One region of the Pseudomonas xantholysinigenes genome, then DNA from elsewhere that is predicted to be linked to it. Evidence: predicted binding sites of a transcription regulator. Region 1 holds the regulator's gene; the other holds the start of a gene.
What was found. Region 1 encodes sigma-54, which starts transcription at its own class of promoters, with help from an activator protein. Its sites were predicted from a motif close to ANTGGCATNNANNTTGCTNT; they were not measured.

Region 1 (14,764 bases):
CACCACACTGATCGAGAACGGCATCCTCAAGGGCTACATGCAGGACAAGCTCAATGCTCGCCTGATGGGCATGGCGGTGACCGGTAACGGCCGACGCGAATCCTACGCCCACCTGCCGATGCCGCGCATGACCAACACCTACATGCGCGCCGGCGACAGCGACCCCGAGGAAATCATCCGGTCGGTGAAAAAAGGCATCTACTGCGCCAATCTCGGCGGTGGCCAGGTGGATATCACCAGTGGCAAGTTCGTGTTCTCGACCAGCGAGGCCTACCTGATCGAGGACGGCAAGATCACCGCGCCAGTCAAGGGCGCGACCCTGATCGGCAACGGGCCGGAGGCGATGAGCCGGGTATCGATGGTCGGCAACGACCTGGCGCTGGACAGTGGCGTGGGAACGTGCGGCAAGGATGGGCAGTCGGTGCCGGTGGGCGTTGGCCAGCCGACCCTCAAGCTGGATGCGATTACCGTGGGCGGTACCGGCGCTTGATGGCGAACCTTGTGGGAGCGGGTTCGCCCGCGAAGCAGGCGACGCGGTGCATGGCACCGGCTGCGCCGGTGTTCGCGGGTGAACCCGCTCCCACAAGGACATTGTTTTGCCAGCCGGCCATGCTTGCCTGTGAGGGCGAGCCGGTTCTGGCCTTAGGCTTTGTACGAAAAGTGCCTGCGCGACGATCATGCTGCGTTGAAAACAGGCTCGGAATGCTCATTGACAGCCAGTCAACTCCGCTTCCTCGCCTGTTTTCGCCTTGCCTGATCGCCGCTCGGCGACTTTTCGTACAAACCCTAACGCAACCCGCGCTGGACCTCGTCGAGGTCGCGGATGTACTTGAACACCTTGCGCGCGGCGGCTGGCGGTTTGTTCCGCGCCTTTTCGTGCTGGGCATGACGGATCAGCGAGCGCAGGTGCTGGCGATCGGTGTCGGGGTACTCGTTGACGAAGCGCTCGAGGTCCTCGTCGTTGCCGTCGATCAGACGGTCGCGCCAGCGCTCAAGGCCGTGGAAGCGTTCGTTGTACTGGCGGGTCGAACTGTCGACCTGCTCGAGCACGGCATGGATGGCGTCCAGGTCCTGTACGCGCATCAGCTTGCCGACGAACGACATGTGGCGTTTGCGGGCACCGTGGGCGGTGTGCTTGCTGGCTTCGTCCAGAGCTTTGCGCAGTTCGTCAGTCAACGGCAGGCGCGCCAGGGTATCGGCCTTGAGCGTGGTCAGGCGCTCGCCGAGTTCGACCAGCGCATGCAGCTCGCGCTTGATCTGGGTTTTGCTTTTTTCGCCATCGAAGGCGTCGTCGTAAGAATCAACCATGGGGGCAGTCCGCAGGAAATCGCCGCCATGATAACCAGTCGGGGGCCGCTTGTCCGGCCCGGTCGTAGAATGACCCAAGCCGTACGCAGAATTTTCAGTGGAGAGAACCATGAGTGCAGTCCAGAGCGTAGGCCCCAAGGACCTGCCGGCGTTGCAGGAACAGGTCGAGGCGATCGTCGCCGAGGCGCGCCGCCAGGGCGCCAGCGCCTGCGAAGTGGCGGTGTCGCTGGAGCAGGGCCTGTCCACCACGGTGCGCCAGCGTGAAGTCGAGACGGTCGAGTTCAATCGCGATCAGGGCTTCGGCATCACCCTGTACGTTGGCCAGCGCAAAGGCTCGGCCAGCACCTCGGCCAGCGGCCCTGATGCCATTCGTGAAACCGTCGCCGCGGCCCTGGCGATTGCCAAACACACCTCCGAGGACGAGTGCTCGGGCCTTGCCGATGCGGCGCTGATGGCCCGTGAAATCCCCGACCTGGACCTGTACCACGACTGGGATGTCGAGCCGGAGAAGGCCATCGAGATGGCGCTGGCCTGCGAAGCCGCAGCGTTCGACGCCGACACGCGCATTCGCAATGCCGACGGCACCACCCTCAACACCCACCAGGGCGTGCGGGTATATGGCAATAGCCACGGTTTCATCGGCGGCTACGCCTCCACTCGGCACAGCCTGAGCTGCGTGATGATCGCCGAGGCCGACGGGCAGATGCAGCGCGACTACTGGTATGACGTCAACCGCCAGGGCGGCTTGCTGGCGGATCCGCGCAGCATTGGCCAGCGCGCCGCGCAGCGTGCCGCCAGCCGCCTGGGCGCGCGCCCGGTGCCAACCTGCGAGGTGCCGGTGCTGTTCTCGGCGGAGCTGGCCGGGGGGCTGTTCGGCAGTTTCCTCTCGGCGATTTCCGGCGGCAATCTGTACCGCAAATCGTCGTTCCTCGAAGGCACCCTCGGCCAGCGCCTGTTCCCCACCTGGCTGAGCCTCGACGAGCGCCCGCACATCCCGCGCGCGCTGGGCAGTGCGGCATTCGATGGTGACGGCCTGGCGACCTATGCCAAGCCGTTCGTCGACAAGGGTGAGCTGGTGTCCTATATCCTCGGCACCTACTCGGGGCGCAAGCTGCAGTTGCCCAGCACCGCCAACGCCGGGGGCGTGCACAACCTGTTCGTCACCCATGGCGTGGAAGACCAGGCCGCGCTGATCCGGCGCATGGGCCGTGGCCTGCTGGTCACTGAGCTGATGGGGCACGGCCTGAACATGGTCACCGGGGATTATTCCCGTGGCGCCGCAGGTTTCTGGGTGGAAAACGGCGAGATCCAGTTCCCGGTCCAGGAAGTGACCATCGCCGGCAATATGAAAGACATGTTCCAGCAAATCGTAGCGATTGGCAGCGATATCGAGACCCGCAGCAACATCCATAGCGGCTCGGTGCTGATCGAGCGGATGACGGTGGCAGGCAGCTGACCGACGTTCATTCAGGGTGTGCAAGCAACCCGGCCATCGCGCCGGGTTTTTATTTGCCCTTCGTCTACCTTGAACTGATTCTAATTATCAACTAATAATGAATATCATTATCCAGTAACCCGGCGATGATGTTCATGAAACCTGTCCTCCACGAACTGCCCTACCTGGAAAACTGGCGCTGGCTCAGCCGCCGCATCCGCTGCGCGCTCGAGCCTGACGAGCCGCGCTTGATCGACCACTACCTGGCCGAGGGGCGTTACCTGGTGTGCTGCACCGAAACCTCGCCCTGGACGGTCGCCATGACCGCCTTCCGCCTGCTGCTGGATACCGCCAACGACCGCATGCTGCCCTGGCATTGGCGCTGCCTGTGCCTGGACCAGGCCTGGCGGCCCTTGCTTGACCTGCGCAACCTCGACCGCTGCGAACACAACCAGCGCTGGCAACCCTATGCGATGCAGCTCGCCAACTGCGTGCTGCTGCCGTCGATTTCTCCCGAAGAACTGATGCAAGGACTTGAAGAAGATGAGTGATACCCGTATCGAGCGCGACAGCATGGGCGAACTGCAGGTACCGGCCCAGGCCCTGTACGGCGCCCAGACCCAGCGCGCGGTCGACAACTTCCCGGTCAGCGGCCAGCCGATGCCGGCCCAGTTCATTCGCGCCCTGCTGCTGGCCAAGGCCGCCGCGGCCAAGGCCAACGTCGAACTGGCGCAACTGAGCGCGGGGCAGGGCGAGGCGATCGTCAAGGCGGTGGATCAACTGCTGGCCGAAGACTTCATCCGCCACTTCCCGGTGGATGTGTTCCAGACCGGTTCCGGCACCAGTTCCAACATGAACGCCAATGAGGTGATCGCCACCCTGGCCAGCCGCGTGCTGGGCGAGCCGGTCAATGCCAACGACCACGTCAACTGTGGCCAGAGCAGCAACGACATCATCCCGACCACCATTCACGTCAGCGCCGCCCTGGCCCTGCACGAGCAATTGCTGCCGGCCTTGGGTCACCTGACCCAGGTGATCGAAGCCAAGGCCATCGAGGTACACAAGTACGTTAAGACCGGCCGCACCCACCTGATGGATGCCATGCCCGTGCGCATGAGCCAGGTGCTCGGTGGCTGGGCCGCGCAGATCAAAGGCGCCCAGGCGCATCTGCAGGCCACCTTGCCGAGCCTGCAGGCGCTGGCCCAGGGCGGTACCGCGGTCGGCACCGGGATCAACGCCCACCCGCAGTTCGCGGCCGGCTTCGCCCGCCAGCTCAGCGGCCTGACCGGCGTCACCTTCACCCCCGGTGACAACCTGTTTGCCCTGATCGGCTCGCAGGACACCGCCGTGGCCCTGTCCGGCCAGCTCAAGACCACCGCCGTGGCGCTGATGAAGATCGCCAACGACCTGCGCTGGATGAACTCCGGCCCGCTGGCCGGCCTCGGCGAGATCGAGCTGCAAGGCTTGCAACCGGGCTCCTCGATCATGCCGGGCAAGGTCAACCCGGTGATTCCGGAGGCCACTGCCATGGTCGCCGCGCAGGTGATCGGCAACGACGCCACCATTGCCGTTGCTGGCCAGTCGGGCAACTTCGAGCTGAACGTGATGCTGCCGGTGATCGCCCGCAACCTGCTGGAGAGCATCGAGCTGATGGCCAATGTCAGCCGGCTGTTGGCCGACAAGGCCATCGCCAGCTTCAAGGTCAACGAAGGCAAGCTCAAGGAAGCGTTGTCGCGCAACCCGATCCTGGTGACCGCGCTCAACCCGATCATCGGTTACCTCAAGGCCGCCGAGATCGCCAAGACCGCCTACAAGCAGGGGCGCCCGATCATCGAGGTAGCGCTGGAGCACACCGACCTGTCGCGTGACCAGCTCGAGGCGCTGCTGGATCCGGAAAAACTCACCGCCGGCGGCATCTGAGCCCGGGCCGCCCAGGAGGCATGTCATGCAGCACTGGAAACGCACCACGCAAAATGCCAATCGCCTGTTCGAACAGGGCGAGCTGGTCGACGCCCGCGAGCACTACCTGCAAGCGCTGGCCTTGGCCCAGGTGTTGTTCGAGCGCTGGCATGACGTCGACGAAGCGGTGGCCGCACTGGTCGTCGCCCACCACAACCTGGCCGACCTGCACCTGCGCCTGAACCAACCCCACGAAAGCGCCGACTACCTGTGCGCCGCCCATCAGCGGCTATTGCAGGCCAGCCAGGACGCGCGTCTGCCCCAGGCGCTGCGTGACGCCGCGTTGCGCCACAGCGCGCGGACCTACACCGAGTTGCTGAGTTTCATCGCCGAATATGGCCAATACCCGCGTACCGAACGCCTGCTCAATCGCCAGGCGCCGGCGGCCAGCGAGCTGGCCGTGCACGCGGATATCACTGATCGCACACCTGCCTACGGAATCCACTGATATGCCGCATACCTTGCCTGCGTTGCCCTATGCCTACGATGCACTGGAACCGCACATCGACACCCAGACCATGGAGATCCACCACAGCAAGCACCACCAGACCTACATCAACAACCTCAATGCCGCCATCGATGGCACCGAGTGGGCCGAATGGCCTGTTGAGCAGTTGGTCGGCGCCGTCCGGCAGCTGCCCGAGAAGCTGCAGGGCGCGGTGATCAATCAAGGGGGCGGGCACGCCAACCACACCCTGTTCTGGACCGTGATGTCGCCCAAGGGCGGCGGCCAGCCCGAGGGCGAGGTAGCCAAGGCCATCGCTGCCCAGCTCGGCGGCTTCGAGGCCTTCAAGGAGGCGTTCACCAAGGCCGCGCTGAGCCGTTTCGGCAGCGGCTGGGCCTGGCTCAGCGTCACCCCGGACAAACACCTGGTGGTGGAGAGCAGTGGCAACCAGGACAGCCCGCTGATGCATGGCAACACCCCCATCCTCGGCCTGGACGTGTGGGAGCATGCCTACTACCTGAAGTACCAGAACCGTCGTCCGGAATACATCGGTGCCTTCTACAACGTGGTCGACTGGGCCGAAGTGGAACGTCGCTACCTTGAAGCCCTGAAGTGAGTCTGGCCGGCATGCGCTCCGAGGTGATGTCTGTCAGCAGTGTGCGCCTGTTCCGCCTGGCGCTGGGGACCTTGCTGTTGCTGGTCGGCACCGCGTTGCTGGTAGCGCGTGGCATCGCCTGGCTGGACCTGGAGCCGCGCATGCTGCGGGCCCTCGAAGGGGGCGCCTTGTGCGCGCTGGGGACGGCCTTGGGCGCGGTACCGGTGCTGGTGATCCGCAACATGCCGGTGGCGGTTGCCGACACCTTGCTCGGTTTTGGTGCCGGGGTGATGCTGGCGGCCACGGCGTTCTCGTTGATCATCCCGGGGCTGGATGCCGCGCAATCCATCGGCTTCAGCCCTTGGGGCGCCGGTGGCGTCATCAGCGCCGGTCTGCTGTTTGGCGCGCTGTGCCTGTTTCTGGTCGATCTCAAGGTCTCTGGCGCCTCGCCGGAGGCTTTGGTCGGCAACGATCAGCAGCCAGTGATCGCTGCACGGATCTGGTTGTTTGTGATCGCCATCATTGCCCACAACATCCCCGAAGGGATGGCCATCGGCGTGTCCGCAGGGGGCGGCATGCCCGATGCCGATAGCCTGGCCATGGGTATCGCGCTGCAGGATGTGCCGGAGGGGCTGGTGATCGCACTGGTGTTGGCCGGGGCGGGGATGCCGCGGTTCAAGGCGTTTCTGATCGACGCCGCGTCGGGGCTGGTCGAGCCGTTGGCCGCGGTGATCTGCGCCTGGTTGGTCAACATCGCCGAACTGCTGTTGCCGTTGGGTTTGGCCTGCGCGGCGGGAGCGATGCTGCTGGTGGTGACCCAGGAGATCATCCCCGAGTCACGCAGCAATGGGCATCACCGCCTGGCGAGCCTGGGGCTGTGTGTCGGGTTCTGCTTGATGATGGTGATGGATACGGCGATGTCCTGAGGCCACACGGCCCCTGTAGCCCCGGCAATCGCGCAGTTGTGCTGAAGTCCCGGGGCCGCTACGCAGCCCTTTCGCGACACAAGGCCGCTCCTACACGAAGCGCGCAGTTGCTTGCGGCGTTCACTCGCCTTCGTCGAAGAAGTTCTCGATCAACGCGACCAGTGCATCCATGGCTTCAGCGTCCTGCTCGCCCTCGGTGTGCAGGTGCACCGGCGTGCCCTTGCCGGCGGCGAGCATCATCACCGCCATGATGCTCTTGCCATCCACCAGCTTGTCCGGTGCGCGGCCCACCCGTACCTGGCAGGGGAAGCGTCCGGCCACGCCGACGAACTTGGCGGCTGCCCGGGCGTGCAGGCCCAGCTTGTTGATGATGGTGATTTCGCGGGCGGGCATCGTGGGGCGGATATCCTGTGGGCTAGAGGTCGCGGTGACGGACCTGGACGTTTTTCAGGGATTGCTGGAGCAACTGGCCAAGCCGCTCGGTGATGTAAACCGAACGGTGATGGCCGCCGGTGCAACCGATGGCGATGGTGACATAGGCGCGATTGCTGGCGGCGAAGCGCGGCAGCCACTTGAGCAGGTAGCTGGAGATATCCTGGAACATCTCCTCGACGTCCGGCTGGGCTGCCAGGTAGTCGATCACCGGCTGTTCGAGGCCGGAATGCTCGCGAAGTTCCGGCTTCCAGTACGGGTTGGGCAGGCAGCGCACGTCGAACACCAGGTCGGCGTCCACCGGCATGCCGCGCTTGAAACCGAACGACTCGACCAGGAAAGCGGTACCTGGCTCGGGTTGGTTGAGCAGGCGCAGCTTGATCGAATCGCGCAGCTGGTAGAGGTTCAGGCTGGTGGTGTCGATCTTGAGGTCGGCCAGGTCGGCGATCGGCCCCAACAGTTCGCTTTCGACGCGGATGGCTTCGGCCAGCGAGCGGCTGTCGTTGGTCAGCGGATGGCGCCGGCGGGTTTCCGAGAAGCGCTTGAGCAGGGTTTCTTCGTCGGCGTCCAGGTACAGCACATCACACTGGATGTGTCGTGCGCGCGCCTCTTGCAGCAGTTCCGGAAAACGCGACAGGTGGCTGGGCAGGTTGCGTGCGTCGATGGACACGGCGACCTTGGGCTGCAGCAGCTCGGTATTGATCAGGGCGTTTTCCGCCAACTGCGGCAACAGGCCCGCGGGCAGGTTGTCGATGCAGTAGTAGCCGTTGTCTTCCAGCACGTCGAGGGCGGTGCTCTTGCCGGAGCCGGAGCGGCCGCTGACGATGATCAGGCGCATGTTCAGTGCTCGTTCTGTACGTCCAGGACAACCTGGTACAGGGTCTCGCTGCTGTCGGCGGCACGCAGGCGATCGCGAACCTCCTTGCGATCGAGCATGCTGGCGATCTGGCGCAGCAGTTCCAGGTGCGCATCGGTGGCGGCTTCCGGGACCAGCAGGACGAACAGCAGGTCGACCGGGGCGCCGTCGATGGCATCGTAATCGATGGGGGCATCCAGGTGCAGCAGGGCGCTGACTGGCGCCACGCAACCTTCGAGCCGGCAGTGGGGAATGGCGATGCCATTGCCAAAACCGGTGGATCCCAGTTTCTCGCGAGCGATGAGCTTGTCGAAGACGTCCTGCATCTCCAGCTCGGGGACTTGCTCGGCGATCAGGTTGGCGACCTTTTCCAGGGCGCGCTTTTTACTGCCGCCCGGCACGTTCACGAGGGAACGGCCGGGGGTCAGGATGGTTTCAAGTCGGATCATGGATGAGGGGTATCAGCGGGCGGCCGCACCTTGCAGCAGGCTTTGCTGTTTTTCCTTGTGTTTTTTCAGTTGGCGGTCGAGCTTGTCAGCCAGGGCGTCGATCGCGGCATACATGTCTTGGTGTTCGGCATTGGCGACCACTTCGCCACCGGGAATCTGGAGTGTGGCTTCAATCTTCTGCTGCAGCTTCTCGACTTTCATGATCACCGTCGCGTTGGTGATCTTGTCGAAATGACCCTCCACGCGGGCGAGCTTCTCGAGCACGTAATCGCGCAGTGGCTGGGTGACTTCTACATGCTGTCCACTGATGTTGACTTGCATACAGCTTCTCCTTTGTTGCCCGTGCATAAAGAGGCAGGTCTTGCACCTGCCACTGAAACGCGGTGGCACATCCCGGGGCTACATCAGTCGCTTGCGCTCGCTCGAGGGGGCGATCCCCAACGACTCGCGGTACTTGGCGACGGTGCGACGGGCTACCTGGATGCCTTGTGCCTCCAGTAAACCAGCGATCTTGCTGTCACTCAATGGCTTTTTCTGATTTTCCGCCGCCACCAGTTTCTTGATGATCGCGCGAATCGCCGTGGACGAGCATTCGCCGCCTTCGGCGGTGCTCACATGGCTCGAGAAAAAGTATTTCAGTTCGTAGATGCCACGCGGGGTGTGCATGTATTTCTGCGTGGTCACCCGGGAAATGGTCGACTCGTGCATGCCTACCGCCTCGGCGATGTCGTGCAGCACCAGTGGCTTCATGGCCTCGTCGCCGTGGTCGAGGAAGCCGCGCTGGTGCTCGACGATCTGCGTCGCCACCTTCATCAGCGTTTCGTTGCGGCTCTGCAGGCTCTTGATGAACCAGCGCGCCTCCTGCAGCTGGTTGCGCATGAAGGTGTTGTCGGCGCTGGTGTCGGCGCGGCGCACGAAGCCGGCATACTGCGGGTTGACGCGCAGGCGCGGCACGGCCTCCTGGTTGAGCTCGACCAGCCAGCGTTCGCTGTCCTTGCGCACGATCACGTCGGGCACCACATACTCGGGCTCGCTGGACTCGATCTGTGAGCCGGGGCGCGGGTTCAGGGTCTGTACGAGCTCGATGACCTGGCGCAGCTCGTCTTCCTTGAGCTTCATGCGCCGCATCAGCTGGCTGTAGTCGCGGCTGCCGAGCAGGTCGATGAAGTCGGTGACCAGGCGCTGGGCCTCGCTCATCCACGGCGTCGAGGCCGGCAGTTGACGCAATTGCAGCAGCAGGCACTCACCCAAGGAGCGGGCGCCGATACCGGCGGGCTCGAACTGCTGGATGCGGTGCAGCACCGCCTCGACCTCGTCCAGCTCGATGTCGAGCTCTGGGTCGAAGCCTGCGCAGATCTCCTCGAGGGTGTCTTCCAGGTAGCCCTGTTCGTTGATGCTGTCGATCAGGGTGACCGCGATCAGGCGGTCGGTGTCGGACATCGGCGCCAGGTTGAGTTGCCAGAGCAGGTGGCTTTGCAGGCTCTCGCCCACCGAGGTGCGGGTGGTGAAGTCCCACTCGTCGTCATCGTTGCTGGGCAGGCTGCTGGCGCTGGTCTGGTAGATGTCTTCCCAGGCGGTGTCGACCGGCAGTTCGTTGGGAATGCGTTCGGCCCATTCGCCGTCTTCCTGGCTCTCGGCGTTGGCGCTCGGCTCCTGGAAGCTGTTGTCCTGGACTTCGGCGACCGGTTTGCTCTCGGCGTTGTCCGCCATCGGGTCGCTGTTGTCGAAATCGTCGCCGTCTTCCTGACGTTCGAGCATCGGATTGGATTCCAGCGCTTCCTGGATTTCCTGCTGGAGGTCCAGGGTGGAGAGCTGGAGCAGACGGATGGCCTGTTGCAACTGCGGGGTCATCGTCAGTTGCTGGCCCATTTTTAGGACGAGCGATGGTTTCATGGCAGGGGCTTAATACCTTGTTTGCCGGCGCGCATGCGCCATCCACTACACGTAGGGCGCGTGGGCGCCGAATTTAAGCAAGTTATATGCCTGAAATTGCAGCGTTTGCCTAGAGCACTGTAACAACTTAAGCCTCGATCAGGCTTGTGCGCCAGTGCTCCGGGCAGACCGGGGTCAGAGTCGGAACTCGTGCCCCAGGTACACTTCCTTGACCAGCTGGTTGGCCAGGATGGTCTCGGCATCGCCTTCGGCGATCAGTTGGCCATCGTTGACGATGTAGGCGGTCTCGCAGATGTCCAGGGTCTCGCGAACGTTGTGGTCGGTGATCAGTACACCGATGCCCTTGTTCTTGAGGTGGTGGATGATCTGCTTGATGTCGCCGACGGAGATCGGGTCGACACCGGCGAAGGGTTCGTCCAGCAGGATGAACTTGGGCGCGGTGGCCAGGGCACGGGCAATTTCGACCCGGCGGCGTTCACCACCGGACAGGCTCATGCCCAGGTTGTCGCGAATGTGGCTGATGTGGAATTCCTGCAGCAGGCTTTCCAGTTCCTTGCGCCGGCCCTCGCGGTCGAGGTCCTTGCGGGTCTCGAGGATCGCCATGATGTTGTCGGCCACCGACAGCTTGCGGAAGATCGAGGCTTCCTGCGGCAGATAGCCGATGCCGGCCTGTGCGCGGCCGTGCATGGGCTGGTGGCTGACGTCGAGGTTGTCGATCAGGACGCGGCCCTGATCGGCCTGGACCAGGCCGACGATCATGTAGAAGCAGGTGGTCTTGCCGGCGCCGTTGGGGCCGAGCAGGCCGACGATCTGGCCGCTGTCGATGGACAGGCTGACGTCGCGCACGACTTGCCGGCCTTTGTAGCTCTTGGCCAGGTGCTGGGCTTTGAGGGTTGCCATTTACTCGGCCTTTTTCTTCGGTTGAATGACCATGTCGATACGCTGACGCGGTGCAGTCACGTTGCCGCCACGACCGGCGGTCGCCACCTGGGACTTGGTGTTGTAGACGATCTTCTCGCCTTCGGTGGTGTTGCCTTCGTTCTCGACCTTGGCGCGGTCGGTCAGGATTACCGTGTCCTTCTGCGCCTGGTACTGGATGGTCACGGCCCAGCCTTTCATCTTGTCCGGCTTGGCGGCGCTCTGCTGCTGCTCGAAGTAGGCCAGGTTGCCCACCGAGGTGACCACGTCGATGTCGCCGTTGGCGGCACGGGTCATGGTCACGGTGTTGCCTTTGATCATCATCGAGCCTTGGGTGATGATCACGTCGCCGGTGTAGGTGGCAACGCCCTGTTTGTCGTCCAGGTGGGCGTTGTCCGCCTGGATGCGGATCGGCTGGTCACGGTCGTTCGGCAGGGCGAAGGCGCTCGCGCTTCCCAGTGCTACGCCCAGGCTGAGCAGAAGGGGGATGGTTTTAACGAGCCTCATACTGTCCTCTTACGTTAGAGAGCAGGTCCATCCTGCCTTCTTTCAAATACGCTTTCATTCCTTTGCCCGTAGTTGTGCCACCGGCGCCGTCGATTCTAACGGCTTGCTCGGTCTGCGCATATTGCTTCTGCGGGAACACGGTCATGCGTGTGCTGGTGATGATGGTTTCGCGTTGCTTCTCGTCGGTGCGCGCCACGCGCACATCGTCGATCAGTTCCACCTCGCTGCCGTCCGGGTTGACCTCGGCGCGCTTGCTCTGCACGTGCCACGGGTACTCGGTGCCACGGTACATGTGCAGGTCGGGCGTGGTCACCAGGGTGACCTCGCTGGCCTTCAGGTGCTCGACCTTGGCGGCGGTCATTTCGTACTGCAGCTTGCCATCGGGCAGGAACTGCAGGCTGTGGGCGTTGATGGCGTAGTAGTCGATGGCGCTTTCGTCGACCTGTGCCGTGGGCTGGTCGAGGAAGCTCTCGGGGCTGATGTTCCAGTAGCCGACCGCTGCCAGTACGGCGGCGATCACGCCAAGCAGCGCAAAATTGCGAACCTTCTTGCTGAACATGGGGGGCCTTACAGGTAGTTGGCGTTGGCAGCGTCCAGGGTGTCCTGGGCCTGCATGATCAGTTCGCAGAATTCGCGGGCGGCGCCTTCGCCGCCGCGTGCCTGCGTCACACCGTGGGCGTGCTGGCGCACGAACGGCGCGGCATTGTGCACGGCCATGCCCAGGCCCACGCGGCGGATGACCGGCAGGTCGGGCAGGTCGTCGCCCAGGTAGGCGACCTGTTCATAGCTTAGATTGAGTTCGGCGAGCAGGCCGTCGAGCACCACCAGTTTATCCTCGCGGCCCTGGAACAGGTGCGGGATGCCGAGGTTCTTGGCCCGGCGCTCGACCACTGGGGTCTTGCGCCCGCTGATGATCGCGGTGGTCACGCCCGAGGCCATGAGCATCTTGATGCCCTGGCCGTCGAGGGTGTTGAAGGTCTTGAACTCGCTGCCATCCTCGAGGAAATACAGGCGCCCGTCGGTGAGCACGCCATCGACGTCGAACACCGCCAGTTTGATGGCCTTGCCGCGTTGCATCAGGTCCTGGTTCATTTACATCACTCCGGCGCGCAGCAGGTCGTGCATGTTCAGGGCGCCGGTCGGGCGGTCGTCCTGATCGACGACCACCAGCGCGCTGATCTTGTGGTCTTCCATGATCTTCAGTGCCTCGGCGGCGAGCATCTCGGCGCGGGCGGTCTTGCCGTGCACGGTCATGACCTCGTCGATGAGCGTCTTGTGCACGTCGATGTTGCGATCCAGGCTGCGGCGCAGGTCGCCATCGGTGAACACGCCGGCCAGCTTGTCGTCGTTGCCCAGGACCACGGTCATGCCCAGGCCTTTGCGAGACATTTCCAGCAGCGCGTCCTTGAGCAGGGTGCCGGTCCTGACCACTGGCAATTCGTCGCCGGCGTGCATGACGTTTTCGACCTTCAGCAACAGGCGACGGCCCAGCGCGCCACCGGGGTGGGAGAACGCGAAGTCCTCGGCGGTGAAACCGCGAGCCTCGAGCAGGGCGATGGCCAGGGCATCGCCCAGTGCCAGCGCCGCGGTGGTCGAGGAGGTTGGCGCCAGGTTGAGCGGGCAGGCTTCCTGGGCGACGCTGGCGTCGAGGTTGACCTCGGCGGCCTGGGCCAGGGGCGAGTCCGGATTGCCGGTCAGGCTGATCATCTGGATGCCCAGGCGCTTGATCAGCGGCAGCAGGGTGACGATCTCGGCGGTGCTGCCGGAATTGGACAGGGCCAGAATGACATCGTCACGGGTGATCATGCCCATGTCGCCATGGCTGGCCTCGGCCGGATGCACGAAGAACGCCGGGGTGCCGGTGCTGGCCAGGGTGGCGGCAATCTTGTTGCCGATGTGCCCCGACTTGCCCATGCCCACCACCACGACCCGGCCCTTGCTGGCCAGGATCAGCTCGCAAGCTTTGACGAAATCGCCGTCGATGCGGGCCAGCAGGGCCTCCACGGCCTCGACTTCGAGGCGCAGGGTGCGCTGGGCGGATTGGATCAGCTCGCTGGATTGGGTCATGTCGGAACGCAATGCCTGATGAAAAGGCGGCGATTATAGCCGCAATGTGTGAAACGCTCATCCATCGAATGTCATATGTCTGTCGTGCCAGCCTGTCTATGCCCTGAACGAGTCGGGTGATGGCCTTGGGGCGGGCCTATCAGCGGTGCTATAGTTCGCCGCTATTCGGCCTGCCACAGGCGCGTGTGCCTTCCTGACGAAGGCCGGCGTCAACTAGGCGAGGCTGCACTAGCAAGGAGTCTAGATGAGTGTGGATAGCGCCTGTGCGGTCGAGTTGAAGGGCGTCACCTTCAAGCGCGGTTCGCGCAGCATTTTCAGCAACGTGGACATTCGTATTCCCCGCGGCAAGGTCACCGGCATCATGGGGCCTTCGGGGTGTGGCAAAACCACCCTGCTGCGCCTGATGGGCGCGCAGTTGCGCCCGTCCAGCGGTGAAGTCTGGGTCAACGGCCAGAACCTGCCGGCGCTTTCGCGCAGCGACCTGTTCGATGCGCGCAAGCAGATGGGCGTCCTGTTCCAGAGTGGTGCATTGTTCACCGACCTCGATGTCTTCGAGAACGTCGCCTTCCCCTTGCGCGTGCATACGCAGCTGTCGGACGAGATGATCCGCGACATCGTGCTCATGAAGCTGCAGGCCGTGGGCCTGCGTGGCGCCATCGACCTGATGCCCGACGAGCTGTCCGGTGGCATGAAGCGCCGCGTGGCATTGGCCCGGGCGATTGCGCTGGATCCGCAGATCCTCATGTATGACGAGCCGTTCGTCGGCCAGGACCCGATCGCCATGGGCGTGCTGGTGCGCCTGATCCGCCTGCTCAACGATGCCCTGGGCATCACCAGCATCGTGGTTTCCCACGACCTGGCGGAAACCGCCAGCATCGCCGACTACATCTATGTGGTGGGTGATGGCCAGGTGCTGGGGCAGGGCACGCCGGCCGAGCTGATGGGCTCGGACAACCCGCGCATCCGCCAGTTCA
Region 2 (14,764 bases), 2.7 Mb from region 1:
TGGCGTCTGCGACAACGTCGACAAGTGCCCTGACACCCCAGCCAACGTTACCGTTGACGCTGATGGCTGCCCGGCTGTTGCCGAAGTCGTTCGCGTTGAGCTGGACGTCAAGTTCGACTTCGACAAGTCGGTCGTCAAGCCAAACAGCTACGGCGACATCAAGAACCTGGCTGACTTCATGAAGCAGTACCCACAGACCACCACCACCGTGGAAGGTCACACTGACTCCGTCGGCCCAGACGCTTACAACCAGAAGCTGTCCGAGCGTCGTGCCAACGCTGTCAAGCAAGTCCTGACCCAGCAGTACGGCATCGAATCCAGCCGTGTTGACTCGGTTGGCTACGGTGAGACCCGTCCGGTCGCCGACAACGCCACCGAAGCTGGCCGCGCCGTTAACCGTCGCGTAGAAGCTCAGGTAGAAGCCCAGGCCAAGTAATTGGTTTGAAGCTTCACGAAAAACCCGGCCTTGGCCGGGTTTTTCTTTGCCTGGATTTCTTAGGGTAAACCTCGTACCCCTTTGTAGGAGCGGCCTTGTGTCGCGAAAGGGGTGCGTAGCAGCCCCGGCAATCTTGCGTGATGCCGAAATCCTGGGGGCGCTACGCACCCCTTTCGCGACACAAGGCCGCTCCTACACGAAACGTGAATGCCTGCGCGCTCAGCGTTTGAGCAGCACCAGCCATAACACCAGGTTCAACAGCAGCGACACCAACCCAATCGTGCGCCATACCTTCAACGGCTCGCGCTCCAGCAGCGGCCGTGGCCGTTCGGCCAGCTCCTGGCGATCTCCCCGCTCCAGCAACAGCAACCACTGCTCGGCGGTCTCGAAGCGCTGCGCCGGGTCTGCCGCCACCGCTTGCAATACGTTGCGCTGCAACCACTCCGGCAAGTCCGGACGGTAACGCGCCGGGTTCACTGGCGTGCCGAAGCGCGGTCGCTGGAACGCCTCGACCTCGCCATAGGGGTAGTGGCCGGTCAGCAGGTGATAAAGCGTCACGCCGACGGCATACAAGTCTTGGCGTGGGCTCGGCGATGAGCCTTCGAAAGCCTCCGGCGCCAGGTATGAGGGCGTGCCGGGGAGGGTATTGGGTTGATCTTCGGACAGGCCCGGGCAGTAGGCCAGGCCGAAGTCCAGCAGACGCAACTGACCATCGTCGCCCAGGTGCAGGTTGTCCGGCTTGATGTCGCGGTGCAGCAGGTTGCGCCGGTGCAACACGCCAACGGCCTGCAGCAGCTGGCGAGCCATTTCCAGCCACTGCGGCAAGGGCAGCGGGCCATCGGCCTTGAGCTGGGCGCCAAGGGTCGTGCCGGCATACGCACGCATCAGGTAGTACAAGTGCTGGCGCTGACTCGCCGGATGGACTTCGGGGAAATGGCGGCCAGCGACACGGCGCAGGAACCACTCTTCCAGCAGCAAGGCTTGGGCGGCCCCGGACTCCAGGTCGCGCGACTGCGGCAGGGTCTTTAGCAGCCAGGGCAGGCCATGCGGGTCGCGGACCTGGTACAGCAGCGATTGTCGGCTCTGGGCCAGCAAGCCATCGACCTGCCAGCCATCGATCAGTTGGCCGTCACGCAGCGCGCCAGGCAGCGGCCATTGCTGAAGTTGCGCGAGGGTGTCGCCCAGGCTGCTCGTGCCCAGTTGCTCGACCTGCACCAGCAGGGCGCTGGCGTTGTCCTGGCTGCCTGCGTGGTGGGCGGTGGCCACCAGGGTGTCGGCGGCGTCCTGCAGGTCGCTTTGCTCGCGCAGGATCGCCTGGATGCGCTGATCGCCGACGCTGGCCCAGACGCCATCGCTGAGCAGCAGGTAGCATTCACCCTCGTGCAGCTCACCCTCCAGGTAGTCGACCAGCACCTGTTGGTCCAGGCCCAGCGCGCGCTTGAGCACATGCTGCATGCCGGGTTGGTCCCAGACATGGTCTTGGCTCAGGCACTGCAACTGCCCGGCATGCCAGCGGTAGACCCGGCAATCGCCGATATGGGCGAGGGTGAAGCGCCGGCCGCGCAGTACCAGGGCGCTGAGGGTGGTCAGCAATGGCTGGCCGTTGCCCTGGGCGCGCAGCCAGCGGTTCTGCGCGCTCAGCAGGCGGTCCAGGGCCTGGGCCACGCTCCAGGTGGCAGGGGTGGCGTAGTAGTCCAGGGCCAGGGCCTGCAAGCTGGCCCGTGCCGCCAGGCCACCGTCGGCGCACTGGCTGACGCCGTCGGCGAGGGCGCACAGGTAGCCCTTGCTGGCGGCCAGTTCCGGCGCGGGGGTGACCAGGCGCAAGGCATCCTGGTTCTCCGCGCGCGGCCCGATGGCGCTGGCCTGGGCGAATAGCAGGCGCAAGCTCATCAGACCCGCGCCGCGGTGACGGCCGCCGAGCCCCAGGTGGTGCGCCAGCGTTGCTTCACGCCGTGCAGGCCGAACCAGGCCAGCAGGCCCAGGCTGGCGAACAACCAAAGGCCGAGCTGATAGTCGCCGCTATGCTGCTTGATGGCCCCCAGGCCGGCGGCGAGCAGGAAGCCGCCAATGCCGCCGGCCATGCCGATCAGCCCGGTCATCACGCCGATTTCCCCGCGAAAGCGTTGCGGGACCAGCTGGAACACTGCGCCATTACCAGCGCCCAGGCCCAGCATGGCACTGACGAACAGGGCCAGTGCCGCCACCGCGCTGGGCAGGTTGAAGCCGACGGCGGCTATGCCCACGGCGGCCACACCGTACATGGCCAGCAGGGTGCGGATACCGCCGAAACGATCGGCCAGGGCGCCGCCCAGCGGGCGCATCAGGCTGCCAGCGAACACGCACGCGGCGGTGTAGTAGCCGGCGGTGACCGGGCTCAGGCCGTACTGGTCGCTGAAGTAGCCGGGCAGGGCGCTGGCCAGGCCGATGAAGCCGCCGAAGGTGACGCTGTAGAAGAACATGAACCACCAGCTGTCACGGTCGCCGAGGGCCTTGAGATAATCGGCCATGGCCTTGGGCTTGGGCCGTTGTGGGGCGTTGCGCGCCAGCAGGGCGAACAGTGCCAGGGTCAGCAGCAACGGCAGCAGGGCGAAGCCGAACACGTTGTTCCAGCCAAAGCCGGCGGCCAGGGCCGGGGCGAGCAGGGCGGCGAATACCGTGCCGGAGTTGCCCGCCCCGGCAATGCCCATGGCCTTGCCCTGGTGCTGCGGCGGGTACCACTGTGAGGCTAGCGGCAAGGATACGGCGAACGAGGCCCCGGCGAAGCCGAGGAACACGCCCAGCAGTAGCGCCTGTTCATAGCTGTGCACGCCCAGGTACCAGGCGCAGGCCAGGGCGACGATCACCACCACCTGGCCGATCAGCCCGGCAGTCTTGGGCGACAGACGATCGACCAGCAGGCCCATGGCAAAGCGCAGTACGGCGCCGGCGAGGATCGGCGTGGCCACCATCAGGCCCCGTTGCTGGGCGCTCAGTTGCAGGTCGGCGGCAATTTGCACCGCCAGGGGGCCGAGCAGGTACCAGACCATGAAGCTCAGGTCGAAGTACAGGAAAGCGGCGAACAGGGTGGGCACATGCCCGGATTTCCAGAAGCTCGTATTCATTGAACACCTCGTTGGGCGCGGAAACGAAAAGACGCCGCTGCCCGATCCACGACCGTGGAAGGGGCGAGCGACGTCTTTGTCGGAGGATGGGGCAGCCGCCGTTGGCTGCCGAAGTTTTCAAGGCAAGAGGCGGGCCAATGCTGCCTGGATTTCTCCCGGCCATGTGCAGTCCCTGTAGCAGGGGCCTTGCCGGGGCGCCCCTTGCAAGGATATTCCGCCGGCACGATGGCGTGACAGCTACCCCAGCATCTGCGCCATGGCGATGATCTGCTCCGCCACCTGGATCAGCTTCTGCTGGCGACTCATGGCCTGGCGGCGCATCAAGGTATAGGCCTGTTCCTCGTTACAGTCCTTCATCTTCATCAGCAGGCCCTTGGCCTGCTCGATACGCTTGCGCTCGGCCATCTGTTGGTCGCGGGCCAGTAACTGAGCCCTGAGCGCCTGGTCGCTTTCGAAACGGGCCATGGCCACCTCGAGGATCGGCCGCAACCGCGCGGCGTGAATACCCTCGACGATGTAGGCGCTGACCCCGGCCTGGATCGCCTGGCGCATGATCCCGGGGTCGTGTTCATCGGTGAACAGGACGATCGGTCGGGGGTGATCGCGGCTGACCAGCACCACGTGCTCCATCACGTCGCGGCCCGGGGACTCGGTATCGATCAGCACCACGTCCGGGCGCACCTTGTCGACGCAGGCGGGCAGGTCGATGCTCAGGTTGCCGGTCTCGATCACCTCGAAGCCGGCTTCGCTCAACGCGGCTTTCAGGCGACCGACCTTCTTTTCGGTGTCGTCGATCAGCAGGATGCGCAACATGTCCGAGCCCTCAGTGCCCGGCCCGCTGGCCAGGTGGGGTGTCCAGTGCGTGCAGCGCGAAGCTGCGCGCATAACCCTGGGGGTCGCTGCCATCCCAGCGGCTGCCGTCGAGCAACTGGCTGCTGCGCAAGGGCGGGTCGGCGCAGGGCACGCCCAAGGCCTGGGCGGCTTCGCGGTACAGCGCCAGTTGCTGGACCTGGCGGGCGACGCCGAGGTAGTCCGGGTCGTCGCGCAGGATCCCCCAGCGGCGGAACTGGGTCATGAACCACATGCCATCGGAAAGATACGGCAAGTTGGCCCGGCCCTGGTCGAACAGGCGCAACCCGTGGGGGTCGTGCCAGCGGTTGCCCAGGCCATCTTGATAGTCGCCGAGCAGGCGCGGTTCGATGCTCTCCAGTGGGCTGTCCAGGTAGGCGCCAGCACTGAGCAGGTGGGCGGTGCCGCGGCGGTTGTCCAGGCTCTGCTCGATGAAGCGGGCGGCGGCCAGTACCGCGCGGATCAACGCCCGGGCGGTATTGGGATAGTGCGTGACGAAGTCCTGGGTGCAGGCCAGGACCTTCTCGGGGTGGTCGGGCCAGATCGACTGGCTGGTCGCCAAGGTGAAGCCCTGGCCCTGGGCGATGGCGTCGGCCGCCCATGGCTCGCCCGCGCAGAATCCGTCGATGCGCCCGGCCTGCAAGTGGGCGCGCATCTGCGCCGGCGGTACCACCACGCTGTTGACATCGTGCAGTGGATGGATGCCCTGGCTGGCCAGCCAGTAATACAGCCACATGGCGTGGGTGCCGGTGGGGAAGGTCTGGGCGAAGGTCAGGCGTGCGCCAGCTTGGTGCACCCGTCGCGCCAATGCTTCAGGGGTGGTCACGCCCTGGCGTTGCAGGGCCGAGGAAAGGTTGATGGCCTGGGCGTTCTGGTTCAGCCCCATGAGTACTGCCATGGCACGCGTCGGTCCGCCGCCAACACCCAGGTGCATGGCATACGTCAACCCATACAGGCAGTGGGCGGCGTCCAGTTCGCCAGTGAGCAGGCGATCGCGCAGGCCGGCCCAGGAGGCCTGGCGGCGCAGGTTGAGGGTCAGGCCCTGCTGCTGGGCGAAGCCTTGGGTGGCGGCGACCACCACCGAGGCGCTGTCGGTCAGGGCCATGAAGCCGATATCCAGGCAGGGCTTTTCCGGGGCATCGCTACCGTTGACCCAGGCCAGTGGCAGTGTCGTTGGGGGCGTGTTCAAGGCATTCCTCGGGCGTTGGCGGGAGAGTGGCACGATGGTGATGTAGCAACCCATGTGCCATGGCCCTGTCACCCAGGCGACGCGCTGGCTATAATCGCCCCCTCACACACCGCGAGTCCGCCCGCCCATGTATACCCTGGCCCGCCAGATGCTGTTCAAGCTCTCCCCGGAAACCTCCCACGACCTGTCGCTGGACCTGATCGGCGCCGGTGGCCGCCTGGGGCTCAATGGCTTGCTGTGCAAGCAGCCGGCAGCGTTGCCGGTGACCGTCATGGGCTTGAACTTCGCCAACCCGGTGGGCCTGGCTGCGGGCCTGGACAAGAACGGCGCGGCCATCGACGGCTTTGCCCAGCTGGGTTTCGGTTTTGTCGAGATCGGCACCGTGACTCCGCGCCCGCAACCAGGTAATCCGAAGCCGCGCTTGTTCCGCCTGCCAGAGGCGACCGCGATCATCAACCGCATGGGCTTCAACAACCTGGGCGTCGATCACTTGCTGGGCCGGGTGCGCGCCGCGAACTACAGCGGCGTGCTGGGCATCAACATCGGCAAGAACTTCGACACCCCGGTCGAGCGCGCCCAGGACGACTACCTGATCTGCCTCGAGAAGGTCTACAACGACGCCAGCTACATCACCGTCAACGTCAGTTCACCCAATACTCCTGGCCTGCGCTCGCTGCAGTTCGGCGACTCGCTCAAGCAACTGCTCGATGCCCTGGCCGAGCGCCGCGAGCAGCTTGCTCAGGCGAACGGCAAGCGTGTGCCATTGGCAATCAAGATCGCCCCGGACATGAGTGACGAAGAAACCGCCCTGGTGGCTGCGGCGCTGCTTGAATCGGGCATGGACGCGGTAATCGCCACCAACACCACCCTGGGCCGCGAAGGGGTCGAAGGACTGCCGTTCGGTGGCGAGGCGGGCGGTCTGTCGGGCGCCCCGGTGCTGACCAAGAGCACCCATACGGTGAAGGTGCTGGCGGGCGAGCTGGGCGGCAAGTTGCCGATCATCGCCGCCGGCGGCATCACCGAAGGTCGCCATGCCGCCGAAAAGATCGCCGCGGGTGCCAGCCTGGTGCAAATCTACTCGGGCTTCATCTATAAGGGGCCAGCGTTGATCCGCGAGGCGGTGGATGCGATTGCGGCGATGCCGCGGCAGTAACCGGCAGACATAAAAAAGGGGTCCCTCAAGGGACCCCCTGGGCCGCAGCCCGCCGCCCGGATGGGGCGCGCATGGTGCTCGAATTCAGTGTCCTCGTTCAGCCAACGGCGTGATTTTCGTTGAGTCTGTGGATGCCAGCGGTGCCGGTCATGCCGTCCCAGTTATCACCGCGGCCCTCGCGCCAGCCGTTGATCCAGGCTTGACGGACGGACGGCAGGTTGAATGGGCAAAGTTCGCGGGATTTGCCGGTGACTCCATACTGGTAGCCACGTGAATATGCTCTTTCCAACGGATCACGCTTAAGTCTTCTCATAGGGTGTTGCCCTCACTTGTTGACTGTAATGTCCCGTCGGCCTCTCCGAGGCCGGGCAGAATCGTTCTGCCGGTATGCGCCCGCTGCCGGCGTGGCGGGCTGGAAGTGTCGCCTCGTTGCGAGACGACCTGAGGTCAGTTCTATCGAATGCGGGTCACAGTGTGAATGATCGATTTGTCATAAGGACGTAACCTTTCATAGGTTGAAAGGATAAGTAAATAAATGCGACTCAACCTTGTTTGCCGTTGAGCCCGCTATGATCAGGGTTTAGCCAGCACTGAAGTCATATGGCCAGTGTTGCTGCTTGATGACTGAAATATTCAGTAATGCGACGAAGGGTCACATCTGTGCCTAGCGTCGAGGAAATTTTCATACTGCCCGGCGATCAAAGCCACTTTCGCCCCTGGCGAAGGGGCTATCCGCCGGGCGGCCCGGCCTGGCGAGAAGACTCGCCGGGCCACCCGGACGCTTGCTGGAAGGGCGTGCGGGCAAACATCGACCGCCGATGCGTCGGCGGCCATCTACCTAGCCCAAGGCTCTGGATTGCACATGTCGGACCGTTTCGAACTTTACCTTACCTGCCCCAAAGGCCTCGAAGGCCTGCTCGCCGAGGAGGCCCGCCAACTGGGCCTGAAAGAGGTGCGTGAACACACCTCGGCCATTCGCGGCGATGCCGACATGGAAACCGCCTATCGCCTGTGCCTCTGGTCGCGTCTGGCCAACCGTGTGCTGCTGGTGCTCAAGCGCTTCCCGATGAAGAACGCCGACGATCTGTACGACGGCGTGCACGCGGTCGACTGGGCCGACCACCTGGCTGCCGATGGCACCCTGGCCGTGGAGTTCAGCGGCCACGGCTCGGGCATCGACAACACCCACTTCGGCGCGCTCAAGGTCAAGGACGCCATTGTCGACAAACTGCGCAACCGCGAGGGCCTGCGTCCGTCGGTGGAAAAAGTCGACCCGGATGTGCGCGTGCACCTGCGCCTGGACCGTGGCGAGGCGATCCTGTCCCTGGACCTGTCCGGGCACAGCCTGCACCAACGTGGCTACCGTCTGCAGCAGGGCGCCGCGCCGCTGAAGGAAAACCTGGCGGCGGCGGTGTTGATCCGCGCCGGCTGGCCGCGTATCGCCGCCGAGGGCGGCGCCCTGGCCGACCCGATGTGCGGTGTGGGTACGTTCCTGGTCGAGGCGGCGATGATCGCCGCCGACATGGCCCCCAACCTCAAGCGCGAGCGCTGGGGCTTCAGCGCCTGGCTCGGCCATGTGCCGGCCCTGTGGCGCAAGGTGCACGACGAGGCCCAGGCCCGAGCCGAGGCAGGCCTGGCCAAGCCGCCGTTGTGGATCCGTGGCTACGAGGCCGACCCACGCCTGATCCAGCCGGGGCGCAACAACGTCGAGCGTGCAGGCCTGGGTGACTGGGTGAAGATCTACCAGGGCGAAGTGGCCAGCTTCGAGCCGCGTCCGGACCAGAACCAGAAAGGCCTGGTGATCAGCAACCCGCCCTACGGCGAGCGCCTGGGTGACGAGGCCAGCCTGCTGTACCTCTACCAGAACCTCGGCGAGCGCCTGCGCCAGGCCTGTATGGGCTGGGAGGCGGCGGTATTCACCGGTGCGCCCGAGCTGGGCAAGCGCATGGGGATTCGCAGCCACAAGCAGTACGCCTTCTGGAACGGCGCGCTGCCGTGCAAGTTGCTGCTGTTCAAGGTCCAGCCCGACCAGTTCGTCACCGGCGAGCGCCGCCAGGGTCCTGTCGAGGCGGTGGAAGGTGAGTTTCGTCGTCCGCAGCCGGTGGCCAGCGAGCCAGCACGCCTGTCCGAAGGCGCGCAGATGTTCGCCAACCGCCTGCAGAAGAACTTCAAGCAGTTGGGTAAGTGGGCCCGCCGCGAGAAGATCGATTGCTACCGGGTCTACGATGCCGACATGCCTGAGTACGCCCTGGCGGTCGACCTGTATCACGATTGGGTGCATGTTCAGGAATACGCCGCACCGCGTTCGGTCGATCCGGAAAAAGCCCAGGCGCGCCTGCTCGATGCGCTGACTGCGATCCCACAAGCCTTGGGCGTCGACCCGCAGCGCGTGGTGCTCAAGCGCCGCGAGCGTCAGAGTGGCACCCGTCAGTACGAGCGCCAGGCGACCGAAGGGCGTTTCATGGAAGTCGAGGAGGGCGGCGTCAAGCTGCTGGTCAACCTCACCGACTACCTGGACACCGGGCTGTTCCTCGACCACCGCCCAATGCGCCTGCGCATCCAGCGCGAGGCCGCCGGCAAGCGCTTCCTCAACCTGTTCTGCTACACCGCCACGGCCAGCGTGCACGCAGCCAAGGGCGGCGCGCGCAGCACCACCAGCGTCGACCTGTCCAAGACTTACCTGGACTGGGCGCGGCGTAACCTGTCGCTGAACGGTTTCTCCGAGCGTAACCGCCTGGAGCAGGGCGATGTGATGGCCTGGTTGCAGGCGGCGACAGAGAGCTATGACCTGATCTTCATCGACCCGCCGACTTTCTCCAACTCCAAGCGCATGGAAGGTGTATTCGATGTGCAGCGCGACCATGTCGAGCTGCTTGACCTGGCCATGGCGCGTCTGGCGCCGGGCGGCGTGCTGTATTTCTCCAACAACTTCCGCAAGTTCCAGCTCGACGAGCACCTGGCGACGCGCTATGCGGTGGAGGAAATCAGCGCCCAGACCCTGGACCAGGACTTCGCCCGCAACAACCGCATCCACCGTGCCTGGCAGTTGCGTTTGAAGTAAGCCGACGAGGTACATGGCGCCGCTGCTGGCCAGTGGCTATAAAACAGTACAGGGCGGGACAATTCGCAGGACGCTGACGTTGTAGAGAGTCCTCTATGTCGAACCCAGGCGTACCTGCGAAGCTGCCGGGCCTGCTCGGCGACGAGCTGTCGGCCTGGGTTGTGGCCTTGGCGGCGCTGGTCGCCGGGTGCCTGCTCAGCGCCGTGCTGGCCACCGCCACCCACGCCTACCACAAGCAGCAGTTGCGCCAGCGCTTCGAGCTGCTGGCCAGTGAGCGCTATAGCCGTATCGCCGAACGGTTCGAGGAACAGGAGCAGCGCCTGGACGGCTTGCGCCGCTTCTTCAGCTATTCCAGCGAGATCACCCCCCGCGAATTCGACGGCTATGCCCGGCCCTTGCTGCATCGCACCCAGGCCTATTCGTGGGCGCCGCGGGTCGAGGCCGCGCAGCGCGAAGCCTTCGAGCAGCGTGCCAGTGCCTGGCTTGGGCAGCCCTACCAGATCCGCGATCGCGATGCCCAGGGCGCTTGGCATCGAGCGCCCGCGCGCGACTACTACTATCCGGTGCTGTTCACCCAGGCGGCGAGCAGGCAGGGTCAGCCCTATGGCCTGGACCTGCGCGGCCAAGCGCTGCGCGAGGCGACCCTGGCCAGGGCCTTGAGCCCTGGCAGCATGGCGGTGTCCGCGCCGTTGGACATGCTCAGCGTCGAACCGGCCTATACTCGCGGCCTGCTGATCGTCGCTCCGGTGTTCGCCGATACGGCGGTCGCCGACGCGCCGCCCAGTGGCTATGTCATGGCGTTGCTGAGCCTGCGCCAACTGATCGCTGAAAGCCTGCCCACCGTGGCCGACGATAATCTGGTGGTGCGCATCCTCGACCTGTCCGGCGCGGATGGGCATGAGGTGCTGTTCGACTCGGGCAATCCGCCAGCGCCCATGGACCTGGCCAGCAACCACCTGTTGCATCTGGCCGATCATCACTACCAATTGGATATCCGCGCCAGCCAGAACTTCCTCGCGGCCAACCGCTCCTCGGCAGTGACGGTGGTCAGTGTGCTGGGCGTTCTGCTCAGCCTGATGTTGGCAGCCTTGCTGTACAGCCTGTTCAACCAGCGCCAGCGCGCCTTGGGGCTGGTCGCCCGGCGCACGGCGCAACTGCGGGTCAGTGAGCAGTCGTTGCGAGAGACCCACAATCAGCTGCGCAGCGTGCTCGATGCCGCGACCCAGGTGGCGATCATCGCCACCAGCCTGCGTGGGGTGATCGGCACCTTCAACGCTGGCGCCGAACGCATGCTGGGCTATTCAGCCGACGAGGCCCTGGGTCGCCTGACCCTGGAGGACCTGGTGCAGCCCGAGGAGCTGCATCGGCGCGGCCATGCCTTGAGCCAGCGCTACGGTCGCGAGGTCGGTGCCGGGCAGGCGATGTTCGCCGAAACGGTGCAAGAGGGCGCGGGCGAGCCGGCCGATTGGACCCTGGTGCGCAAGGATGGCAGCCACTTGCTGGCCAACATGCTGGTGACGGCGGTGCTCGACGAGCAGGGCTTGTGGGTGGGCTACCTGGCGATCTGTATCGACGTTACCGAGCGTCGTCGGGTGCATGAGGCGCTGGCGGCGCGTGATCGCCTGCTGGAAAAGCTCAGCGACGAGGTGCCGGGGGGGATTTATCAGTACCGCCTGGATGCTGACGGTCATTCCTGTTTCCCCTACGCCAGCCGGGGTTTGCACGATATCTACGAGGTCGACCTGGCGTTGCTGCACCAGGACGCCGCGGCGGTATTCGAGCGCATTCATCCCGACGACCTGGAGCGGGTGCGGCGCTCGGTGCGTTATTCCGCCGAGCAGTTGACGCCCTGGCGGGAGGAGTATCGGGTGTGCCTGCCACGTGCCGGGCTGCGCTGGGTGCGGGGCGAGGCGACGCCAGAGCTCGGTGACCATGGCTGCACGCTCTGGCACGGCTATCTCACCGATATTACCGACCTCAAGCGGGTGGAAGAGGAATTGCGCACCTTGTCGGTCACCGATGCCCTGACAGGCATCCACAATCGTCGGTATTTCCAGGAACGCCTGCGCGGCGAGTTGGATCGGGCGCAGCGCGATGGGCTGGATTTGGCGGTGATCATGCTGGACATCGATCATTTCAAACGGATCAACGACCAGTTCGGCCACGCGGTGGGGGACCATGTGCTACGCAGTCTGTGCCAGCGGATCGGCCACCGGCTGCGGCGCACGGATGTGTTCTGCCGCTTGGGCGGCGAGGAGTTCATGGTGCTGTGCCCCGGGAGCAACGCCGGGCAGGCGCGGGTGTTGGCGATGGAGCTGTGGCAGGGGGTACGTAGCGTGCCGGTGGAGGGTGTCGGGCGGGTGACGGCGAGCTTTGGTGTAGCGGGGTGGCGGCCCGGAGAGGGCGCCGATGCGCTGCTGTTGCGAGCGGATGCGGGGGTCTACACAGCCAAGCAGGCGGGGCGGGATCGGGTTGAGGGCGAGGTGCCTTGAGAGAAGGGCGTCAAGTATTCGCCGAGGGATCGTGCTGGGGGCAAGTCATTAGGAGTCAGCTTTGCAGGCGAGCCAGGCAACGCGGTGCCTGGCACCGGCTGCGCCGGTGTTCGCGGCTGAAGCCGCTCCCACAGGGATAGCGCCGACCTTAAGCCATGCGCTGCGCCTGTGGGAGCGGACCGAGGTGCAGAAAGTTTATCGGCAAGCCCCTCGGCTCAGGGCATCACGCCAACCGTGCCATTACCCACCTTCGGCTGCCGGTAGAGGTCCAGCAATACCTGATCCAGCACCTGCGAGGCGCCCCAAGGCTTGGGGTCGTTGAGGATCGCCGCCACGGCCCAGGTGTGGCCATTACTGTCGCGGCTGAATCCGGCAATCGCCCGCACGGTGTTCAGGGTGCCGGTCTTGATATGCCCCTCGCCAGTCATGGCCGTGCGCTTGAGGCGCTTGCGCATGGTGCCGTCCATGCCCACCAGCGGCATCGAACTGATGAACTCGGCGGCGTACGGGCTCTTCCACGCGGCCTGCAGCAACGCCGCCATTTCCCGGGTGCTGACCCGTTCGGCGCGGGACAGCCCCGAGCCGTTCTCCATCACCAGGTGCGGCGAGGTGATGCCTTTCTTGGCCATCCACTGCCGTACCACGCGCTGGGCGGCGCGGGCATCGTCGCCGTCGGCGTCGGTGCGGAACTGCGCGCCGAGGCTGAGGAACAGCTGCTGGGCCATGGTGTTGTTGCTGTACTTGTTAATGTCGCGGATCACTTCCACCAGGTCCGGCGAGAAGGCCCGAGCCAGCAGGCGCGCGCTCTTGGGCACGTTCTCGAAGCGGTCGCGGCCCTGGATGCTGCCGCCCAGCTCGTTCCAGATGGCGCGCACCGCGCCAGCGGCGTAGGTCGGGTGGTCGAGCAGCGCCAGGTAGGTCTGCGAGTTACAGCCATCGGCCAGTTGTCCGCTGACGGTCACGCTGACGCCATCGGGCTGCACCACGGGGTTGTAGCGGACCTCACCGGTGCATTGCTTGCCCGACAACGCCTTCACCTGGTTGTCGATGCGGATGCTGGCGATCGGTGGCTCGACCGAGACCGTCACCTTGCCGCCGTCGTTGCGGGCAACGAAGCGCAGGGCCTTGAGGTTGACCAGCAGCGAATCCGGCTTGACCAGGAACGGCTTGTTGTCGTCGCCGCCATCGTCATTGAACTGTGGCAGGTTGGGTTGCACGAAATGACTGCGGTCCAGCACCAGGTCGCCGGTCACGGTACGCACGCCGTTGGCGCGCAGGTCGCGCATCAGCAACCAGAGTTTTTCCATGTTCAGCTTGGGATCGCCGCCGCCCTTGAGGTAGAGGTTGCCGTTGAGCACGCCATTGCTCAGGGTGCCGTCGGTGTAGAACTCGGTCTTCCATTGGAAGGTCGGCCCCAGCAGCTCCAGCGCAGCGTAGGTGGTCACCAGCTTCATGGTCGAGGCAGGGTTCACCGACACATCGGCGTTGAACACGGTCGCGGTGCCCGGCCCGTCAAGTGGCAGCATCACCAGGGACAGGGCCGAGTCTTGCAGTTTGTTGGTCTTGAGTGCCTGCTGCACCTTAGGTGGCAGGCTGGTGTTGACGGCGGCGGCCTGGACGGACAGCGAGAATGGCAGGAACAGGCCGGCGAGCAGTAGTGGGCGGAGCGTCTTGATCATGAGTGCGCGAACCCTGCGGGCGAGGGAAAAGACAACGGGGCTGTAAAAATGATGGCCCCAGGACGAAATATAGTGCGCATTATGCCCCAAGCGTGGTGAACATGGGCTGTGTTCGACGGAAAAGCGCCGTTACCGTGTGGAAACTGGTAAAGTGCCGCGCGTAATTAATTGAGAGGATTGTTTCATGGCTACCAACCGTTCCCGTCGTCTGCGCAAGAAACTGTGCGTGGACGAATTCCAGGAGCTGGGTTTTGAACTGAACCTGGGCTTCAAGGAAGACCTGTCCGATGAAGCCATCGATGCCTTCCTCGACGCCTTCCTGGCTGAAGCCATGGATGCCAACGGCCTGGATTATGTCGGCGGCGACGACTTCGGCCTGGTCTGCAAGGCAACCCGTGGTTCGGTCAGCGAAGAGCAGCGTGCGGCTGTCGAATCCTGGCTCAAAGGCCGCAGCGAACTGACCAATATCGAAGTCAGCCCACTGCTGGACGCCTGGTACCCGGAAAAACCGATCAACTCGGCTTCCTGATCGGCGCAGGCGGCGCCCGTTGTCAGTGCGCCGCCTCACCTGCCTCGGCCAGGCGCAACTGCCTGGCCAGGGCCTTCTCCGCGCGCCGCATGTGCCGCGCCAGCGCCTGACGGCGTTTCTTTCGTTCGTCCACGGCTAGACCGGGCGTCTCCAGGGCTTCACACGCCTGCATCAATGACCTTGCCTCCAGCATGCGAGCCGCGCTGAGGATCTTGTGCGCCTGCGCGCAAAGCGTCGCCTCATCCTCGCTCGGGTCAATGAGCATGAGGGTTTCC

Region 2: the regulator sigma-54 is predicted to act here: its motif matches at 5,618-5,637, upstream of HU772_RS08055 (CmpA/NrtA family ABC transporter substrate-binding protein).

Annotation. Positions count from the first base shown of each region.
Region 1 is NZ_CP077095.1:4,475,440-4,490,203, reverse strand. Features, by position in the region: gene tldD (metalloprotease TldD) at 1-490, shown strand, start outside; gene yjgA (ribosome biogenesis factor YjgA) at 787-1,308, opposite strand; gene pmbA (metalloprotease PmbA) at 1,418-2,764, shown strand; gene HU772_RS20090 (FagA protein) at 2,890-3,294, shown strand; gene HU772_RS20085 (class II fumarate hydratase) at 3,287-4,663, shown strand; gene HU772_RS20080 (DUF2753 family protein) at 4,689-5,150, shown strand; gene HU772_RS20075 (superoxide dismutase) at 5,152-5,763, shown strand; gene HU772_RS20070 (ZIP family metal transporter) at 5,775-6,668, shown strand; gene HU772_RS20065 (HPr family phosphocarrier protein) at 6,789-7,061, opposite strand; gene rapZ (RNase adapter RapZ) at 7,084-7,938, opposite strand; gene ptsN (PTS IIA-like nitrogen regulatory protein PtsN) at 7,941-8,405, opposite strand; gene hpf (ribosome hibernation-promoting factor, HPF/YfiA family) at 8,418-8,726, opposite strand; gene HU772_RS20045 (RNA polymerase factor sigma-54) at 8,805-10,298, opposite strand; gene lptB (LPS export ABC transporter ATP-binding protein) at 10,473-11,198, opposite strand; gene lptA (lipopolysaccharide transport periplasmic protein LptA) at 11,199-11,723, opposite strand; gene lptC (LPS export ABC transporter periplasmic protein LptC) at 11,710-12,282, opposite strand; gene HU772_RS20025 (KdsC family phosphatase) at 12,291-12,815, opposite strand; gene HU772_RS20020 (KpsF/GutQ family sugar-phosphate isomerase) at 12,816-13,790, opposite strand; gene HU772_RS20015 (ATP-binding cassette domain-containing protein) at 14,035-14,764, shown strand, end outside.
Region 2 is NZ_CP077095.1:1,767,634-1,782,397, forward strand. Features, by position in the region: gene HU772_RS08035 (OmpA family protein) at 1-436, shown strand, start outside; gene HU772_RS08040 (bifunctional protein-serine/threonine kinase/phosphatase) at 656-2,326, opposite strand; gene HU772_RS08045 (nitrate/nitrite transporter) at 2,326-3,537, opposite strand; gene HU772_RS08050 (ANTAR domain-containing response regulator) at 3,775-4,350, opposite strand; gene HU772_RS08055 (CmpA/NrtA family ABC transporter substrate-binding protein) at 4,361-5,575, opposite strand; gene HU772_RS08060 (quinone-dependent dihydroorotate dehydrogenase) at 5,703-6,728, shown strand; gene rmf (ribosome modulation factor) at 6,826-7,041, opposite strand; gene rlmKL (bifunctional 23S rRNA (guanine(2069)-N(7))-methyltransferase RlmK/23S rRNA (guanine(2445)-N(2))-methyltransferase RlmL) at 7,591-9,789, shown strand; gene HU772_RS08075 (sensor domain-containing diguanylate cyclase) at 9,885-12,281, shown strand; gene dacB (D-alanyl-D-alanine carboxypeptidase/D-alanyl-D-alanine endopeptidase) at 12,497-13,960, opposite strand; gene HU772_RS08085 (YggL family protein) at 14,145-14,489, shown strand; gene HU772_RS08090 (transporter substrate-binding domain-containing protein) at 14,512-14,764, opposite strand, start outside.